2 regions of the Paenibacillus agaridevorans genome follow, and region 2 is predicted to be linked to the other one. Evidence: predicted binding sites of a transcription regulator. Region 2 holds the regulator's gene; the other holds the start of a gene.

Region 1 (3,419 bases), 1.4 Mb from region 2:
ATTGCGTTCTCTCCACCTCGCCAAATAATCGAACGCCTTTAGCAAACGGTCCTTGATCTCAATAAGCCAAGCTTCGTCCCGGGTATAACGGTAGTGCTCTCCGAGGCTCCATAACGCGGCTCCCGTTTCCAGCATATATCCGCCGTAATTTTGAATCAGGCCGTCCTCGTGCTGCTTATCCAAGAAAAACCTCAGCGCCCTCTCCGCAACGCCGTTCCAACCCATGGACTCCATGAATTGGATGATCGGCGAGCTCTCCGAGCCGATCGCCGTATACACGCCGATCGTCGGAACGATCGTCCCGCCGGGCTCCAGGCCGTATGAGACGAGATCGAGATGAAGCAATCCGGCCTTGACCATCTCTTCGATCCGCGGCTCGGGAAGCTTGATCGACGCCGCTCGGGAAAGCTTCTCCCGCCAGAAAGCGCGGCACTCCGTCCATCTCTCTTCAAAAGATTGCCCTCGCAATCCTTCGGCGCGTTCCTCGGAGATCGGACGGTGGGGCAAGTAGAATTCGAAAGCGATCGACTCTCCCGGAGCCAGGAGAACGGCCGTCTCTTCCGTTCCAAGCGGTTGTCCGCCCAGCTTGGATACGCAGCAAACCCGATTCTCCGAGTAGCGGACGAACCCGTTGCCTCCGTCGAACTCGTATTGCTTGTCGTCGTTTAAGACGAAAGCGTTGGGAACGACGTTCTTGAACCAGGCGTATCTGGGCACTCGGGCTTTATTCGTGGCCACCGCCCGGAAGTAAAGCACCGTCTCCTCTTCCTGGTTCATCTCCTGCGGAAGGAGACGTTCCCGCATCTCCGTCTGCTCTTCCGTCAACATATGAAAGTGGCCGAAGCCGTCGGCGGCCAAATAATGGGTGCCCCTTAACGTATCGGCCCTCAAAGGACTGCTTTCGTAAGAAGCGAAGGATACCGTGTCGTAGACCACGTCGTTATCCGCGATCGAGGCGTGCAGAATCGGGAGCGATCCGTCCTCGAGCCTGCGGGAGACGCCCTCCACGCAGCCGACGCCTCGGCCAAGCATATAACGATAGCAGACGGGCTTGTCCCCGTACTCCGGCAGCTTCGCTTCGAAGCCGTGAAATCTCGGCTGCACCCAATCCCACAGCCTTTCCTCTCCGCCGACTCCGCGAAACCCGACGCCGAAAATCCGCATATCGCGCGACAAGCCGAGCCAAGTCTGCGAAGCGAGCTCCCGGGTATGTTCGGCGGCGTTCTCGTAGGTTTCTTCCGGTTCGTCCTCGATCCGTTGCAGCTCGGTAACCAGGTTCAACGCCTTGACGTCGAGCTCGATTTCCCCGTATGTCCGATCGTCTTCGGCTTGCGTAACGACAACTCCGTATGCGGGTATGTAGATCGGATAAGCCTTGTTGACGTCCCTCAGGAAAAAACTGAACGGATGCTCGGGCGTATCCATCTTCACCAGAATCCCCTTCGAGCCGGTCTCGTCTTCCGTTTCAATGGTTACTTCCAGCCGCGCCGGACCGCCGTCCGTGAAGAAGATAGCCTCATCGGACTTGCCGCTCCCCCGAACGACTGCCGTAACGACCGTGCCGACGGTCGCCGTAACGGCCCCCTCGATCGGCGCTTTCTTCCATTCTATCGCGAATCTCGCAATCATCTTTTCCAGTCCCCCCATAATCCCAAGGATGAACGGTTGCGCCTGTTGATCCAAATCTGAAAGCGCTAACACCAATACCTCTACTATAGGCCGCGAAGGAAGTATCGGATAGCACAAATCTTATCATTTCTTTTGGACTTTTTTGACCTGCATGCCCAGATCAATCGGCTGTTCGGGCGAAGCATTTTTTCATTTGACCTTCTTTGACTTTTTGAAAACAATCCGTTATGATAGGAATACGAAATTTCTACTTATCGTTTCATGATGAGTTTATGCTTACGAAGATGCGTTTGCTGCGCAAACACTTAAGGAGGATTGGTTAAGAATGAATTTTGTGCCTATGGTAATTGAGCAAAGCAACAGAGGGGAACGCTCGTACGACATCTACTCCCGCCTGCTGAAGGACCGCATTATCTTCCTTGGCTCCGGCGTGAATGACGTAGTCGCCAACTCCATCATCGCGCAAATGCTGTTCCTTGCCGCGGAAGATCCGGAGAAGGACATTTCCCTTTACATTAACAGCCCTGGCGGTTCCATTACAGCTGGCATGGCCATTTACGATACGATGCAATATATTAAGCCGGACGTGTCCACGATCTGCGTCGGCATGGCCGCTTCCATGGGTGCCTTCCTGCTGACTGCCGGCGCGAAGGGCAAACGTTACGCGCTGCCGAACAGCGAAGTCATGATCCACCAGCCGCTGGGCGGAGCCGAAGGCCAAGCGAGCGATATCGAGATCCGCGCCCGCCGCATTCTAAAGATGCGCGACAAGCTTAACAACATTCTGGCGGATCGTTCCGGCCAGCCGCTTAGCCGCATCGAACAGGATACCGACCGCGACTACTTCATGAGCGCTGCCGAAGCGCAAGCATACGGACTCGTCGATAAGGTTATCGAGAGGATCTAAAGTAAGGCATCACCTAGAAGAAGCAGATGCTCCATTCGTCTGCTTCTCTTTTTTTTCATCTGTACGCCACATCTGTGACAAAGATCACTCCCCGCCATCGTGCGGCAAGCTATTATGGTTTTAGCAGGATGTTCCATCGCCTGCAGCCGCAACCAGCCCATTATGCATCAAGAGGTGGTACTCATGGAAGTAGAAGCGTTAAGCAAGGTCGAGCAGCTCGCCCTAAAGAAGCTGCGCATATACAAAAATAGCGTCTGGCGTTATCTGTCCCGCTCCATGCTGGCCAGTATGTTCATCGGGTTCGGCGTTATCGTCGCCTTCAAGACGGGCAGCTTCTTCTATTTGGAGAATTCGCCGCTGACCTATCCCATGGCCGCAATCACGTTTGGCGCAGCCATCATCCTGATCAGTTACGGCGGAGGCGACCTGTTTACGGGTAATACTTTCTACTATACCTACGCCGCTTTGCGCAAGCGCATGAGGTGGTTGGATACCGTCAGGTTGTGGGTACTTAGTTACTTAGGCAACATCTTGGGCGCCGCCGCGTTCGCCTTGCTGATTTGGACGACCGGCTTGTTCTCTAGCCCCGACGTTCATGCTTTCTTGCTCGAGGTTGTGCACAAAAAGATGACCGCGCCGACTTCGGAGCTGTTCTTCCGGGCCATTCTTTGTAATTGGCTGGTCTGCCTTGCATTTTTCGTTCCCATGTCGATGAAGAGCGACGGAGCCAAGATGTTCGCGATGATGTTGTTCGTCTTCTGCTTCTTTATCTCGGGCTACGAGCACAGCATTGCCAACCTATGCACCTTCGCCATCGCATTCGTGTTGGATCCCGGGAACTTCTCTTATTCGGGAGGCTTCCACAACATCATCCCCGTCACGC
Region 2 (3,419 bases):
TTCGCTCCTGTAGTCAACATCGGCAAGGTTAGCAGCATGGACGAAGCGATCGCCGCGGTCAATGATTCCCGATTTGGTCTTCAAGCGGGCATCTTCACAAAGGATATCGGCCTTGCACTGCGAGCGGCGGACGAACTGCATGTCGGAGGCGTCATCATTAACGACATTCCGACGTACCGAGTCGATCATATGCCTTACGGAGGCGTCAAGGAAAGCGGCACGGGCCGCGAAGGCGTGAAGTATGCCGTGCAGGAAATGACGGAGATGAAGCTGATCGTCGTGAATCGCCAAATTTGATGAATTCCATGTCCTCGAAAAACAGGCCGGACAAGGGTCTCATAGTATAAATAAGGCCAGAGCGCACCAAGCTACATATATAGAGGTGTGCTCTGGCTTTGTTTTTTGTTCAAATATAGGAAAGCTAACGGACATGAGCGACACTAAAGCTCGATTTTTCGTTAGAGTAACATTTTAACGGACAAGGGAGGCTCTATTACGATGAAAAGTCGCGAGATACGGCATGTATGGTGCATATAGAGGGCCGCGTGAGGCTGTCGATTCATTGTGAGTTAATGAGCTGAAACGTTCTGCTTTCGCTAACGGACCTCAGAGCCTCTATTTGCAGCATTTTCGCGATATTGAAAATCTAACGGACTCAGATGACGCTATTTGGTGCATTTCCGCCCATTCTATGCGGTTTTGACGGAAGTAAGGTCGTCTGTGTCCGTTACCATTTGAACAGGCCCCATTTTCGCGAAATAGCGACTGTGGTGTCCGTTACGATCAGCCTTTACTTCACTGCGCTGCCGTCCACAATGAATCGCCAGCCTCCCGTGTCCGTTAGCGGCAGGGCTGATCATTTGTGATCGCAAAGACCCGTAAGGGAGAACGTGTTAGTTTGGGCCGCTTATCGAGATGATCAGGATGATATAGGCAAGTAGTCAGAAAATTTAAACATTCCATCTTGACCCTCGGGATTTTTTGAGTATAATAAAACTAAAGTCAAAGAAAGTCAAAGTCAACGAGTTGACATTTAACTGTCCTGATGCTCTGGAAATGTAAGTATCAGGGGTATGGCTTTCTGAAGACGATACTCAGGGAGGTTGGTGATTTGCGTAATATTTCCGATCTCATTGAACATCACCTCAAACAAATGCTTGACGGCAGCGACGAAGGCGCGGTGGAGATTCAGCGCAACGATCTTGCCGACCGCTTCTCTTGCGTGCCTTCCCAGATCAATTACGTAATCAGCACGCGTTTTACGCTGGAGAAGGGGTACATGGTGGAGAGCAAGCGGGGCGGGGGCGGTTACATCCGCATTCAGCGAGTCGATCTGCCCGCGCTCAAGAACCTTCAGTACCATATTGAACGAACGATTGGCGACAGCGTCGACCAAAGCGCCGCGGAGGGCCTGATTTATCAGCTGCATGAAGCGGGTATGATTACAGTAAGGGAGTCGAATCTGCTGCGGGCGGCGATCCATCGGGACACAATTGCCCTGGTGCTGCCTATGCGGGATGAGATTCGCGCAAGGCTGCTGAGAGCGATGCTCATCTCATTGCTAGCCAAATAGGGAATAGCGGAAGGGAGGGACCGAAGCTTTGTATTGCCAAGAATGCGGCAAGAAGCCGGCTACGCTTCATTTTACGAAAATCGTAAACGGCGAGAAGACGGAATTCCACATCTGCGAAGGCTGCGCCCGCGAACGGGGCGAAGGCATTCCGGGTTCACCAAACAGCTTCTCCATCCACAGCCTGTTATCGGGACTGCTGGACTTTAATGCAATAGGCAACTCGGCATCGGCTTTGTCCGGTGCTCCTCAGCAGCCGATACGCTGCGAGGAATGCGGTCTAACGTACACGCAATTCAGCAAGATCGGCCGATTCGGCTGCAGCTCCTGTTACCAAGCATTCTCGGAACGTCTGGATCCGCTACTGAAGCGGGTGCACAGCAGCACGACGCACAACGGTAAAATTCCGAAACGTTCGGGAGGCCTTATCCAGTGCAGGCGCGAGATCGAACGATTGCGCAAGGATCTGCATACCCATATCGAGCAGGAGGAATTCGAAAGCGCGGCAACTCTGCGCGACGAAATCCGCGAGCTGGAACGCAAGATCGCGGAGATGTAGGTTGTAGCAACAACGTAATGGCAGTCGGAGCTTTTGAACCACCTTTAAAGGAAGGGTGTGAAGGGGTTGACAGTACATCGCTTCTCCCAAGACGCTCTGAGCGACTGGATGCGGACATTGGGTCCGGACTCCGACGTCGTGATCAGCAGCCGGGTGCGAGTGGCCCGCAATTTGCGGAAGCAGCCGTTCCCGATGCTCGCTACGAGCGCCCAGGCGAATGAAGTGCTGGAGCAGCTGGCGGATGTCAGCAAGTCGGGCAAGCTGGACGAAGTAGGCTCCTTCGAGACGCTGCTGTTATCCGAGCTTAGCGAGTTGGACAAACGAGTGCTCGTGGAGAAACATCTTATCAGCCCGAATCTGGCGAACGAGTCTCGCGGCGGGGCCGTCGTGCTCAGCGAGAACGAATCCGTCAGCATTATGATTAACGAAGAAGACCATCTGCGCATCCAATGTTTATATCCCGGCTTCCAAATCGGCGAAGCATGGGCGTTGGCAAGCGGAATTGACGATATTTATGAAGAAGTGGCGGATTATGCCTTCGACGAGAAGCGCGGTTATCTGACGACCTGTCCGACCAACGTCGGAACGGGGATTCGGGCATCGGTCATGATGCATCTGCCGGCATTGGTATTGACGCAGCAGATTAACCGGATTCTGACTGCCGTAACGCAAGTCGGTCTTGCCGTTCGCGGCCTCTATGGAGAAGGCAGCGAAGCGTTAGGCAATCTGTTCCAGATCTCGAATCAAATTACGCTCGGACAGTCCGAAGCGGAAATCATCGATAATCTACATGATGTAGCCAAGCAGATTATCGAGCATGAACGGGCGGCGCGCAAACGTCTTCTGGCGGAGTCCAGACTGCGAACGGAGGATCGCGTCAAACGTTCCTTCGGCATTCTGTCCCACGCGGTTATCATGGACTCCAAGGAAGCCGCGCAGAGGCTGTCGGACGTTCGTCTCGGCGTCGATCTGGAGCTGTTGCCGGACGTAACGCCGCAGGTGCTCAACGAGCTGCTCGTCATGACTCAGCCAGGTTATCTGCAGCAGACTTTTAATGAAAAGATGAGTACCGAGCAACGCGACGTAAGACGCGCCGAGCTCATTCGGGAGAAACTGAAGGTTGCTCAAATCCAAGATTGATCATGGGGGTGCAGGAATATGATGTTTGGAAGATTCACGGAACGTGCGCAGAAGGTGCTGGCACTGGCTCAAGAAGAAGCGGTGCGGCTAGGCCATAACAATATCGGAACGGAGCATATTTTGCTCGGTCTCATTCGCGAAGGCGAAGGC

What was found. Region 2 encodes CtsR, which represses protease genes until heat stress. Its sites were predicted from a motif close to ATGGTCAATAAAGGTCAAACA; they were not measured.
Region 1: clpP (ATP-dependent Clp endopeptidase proteolytic subunit ClpP) is a predicted target of CtsR. The motif match lies at 1,820-1,840, and genes of this name have one in related genera.

Annotation. Positions count from the first base shown of each region.
Region 1 is NZ_CP075889.1:6,109,209-6,112,627, forward strand. It holds gene KJW29_RS24420 (glucosidase family protein) at 1-1,629, opposite strand, end outside; gene clpP (ATP-dependent Clp endopeptidase proteolytic subunit ClpP) at 1,955-2,536, shown strand; gene KJW29_RS24430 (formate/nitrite transporter family protein) at 2,720-3,419, shown strand, end outside.
Region 2 is NZ_CP075889.1:7,486,956-7,490,374, forward strand. It holds gene KJW29_RS30000 (aldehyde dehydrogenase family protein) at 1-297, shown strand, start outside; gene KJW29_RS30005 (CtsR family transcriptional regulator) at 1,112-1,573, shown strand; gene mcsA (protein-arginine kinase activator protein McsA) at 1,602-2,129, shown strand; gene mcsB (protein-arginine kinase McsB) at 2,196-3,269, shown strand; gene clpC (ATP-dependent protease ATP-binding subunit ClpC) at 3,288-3,419, shown strand, end outside.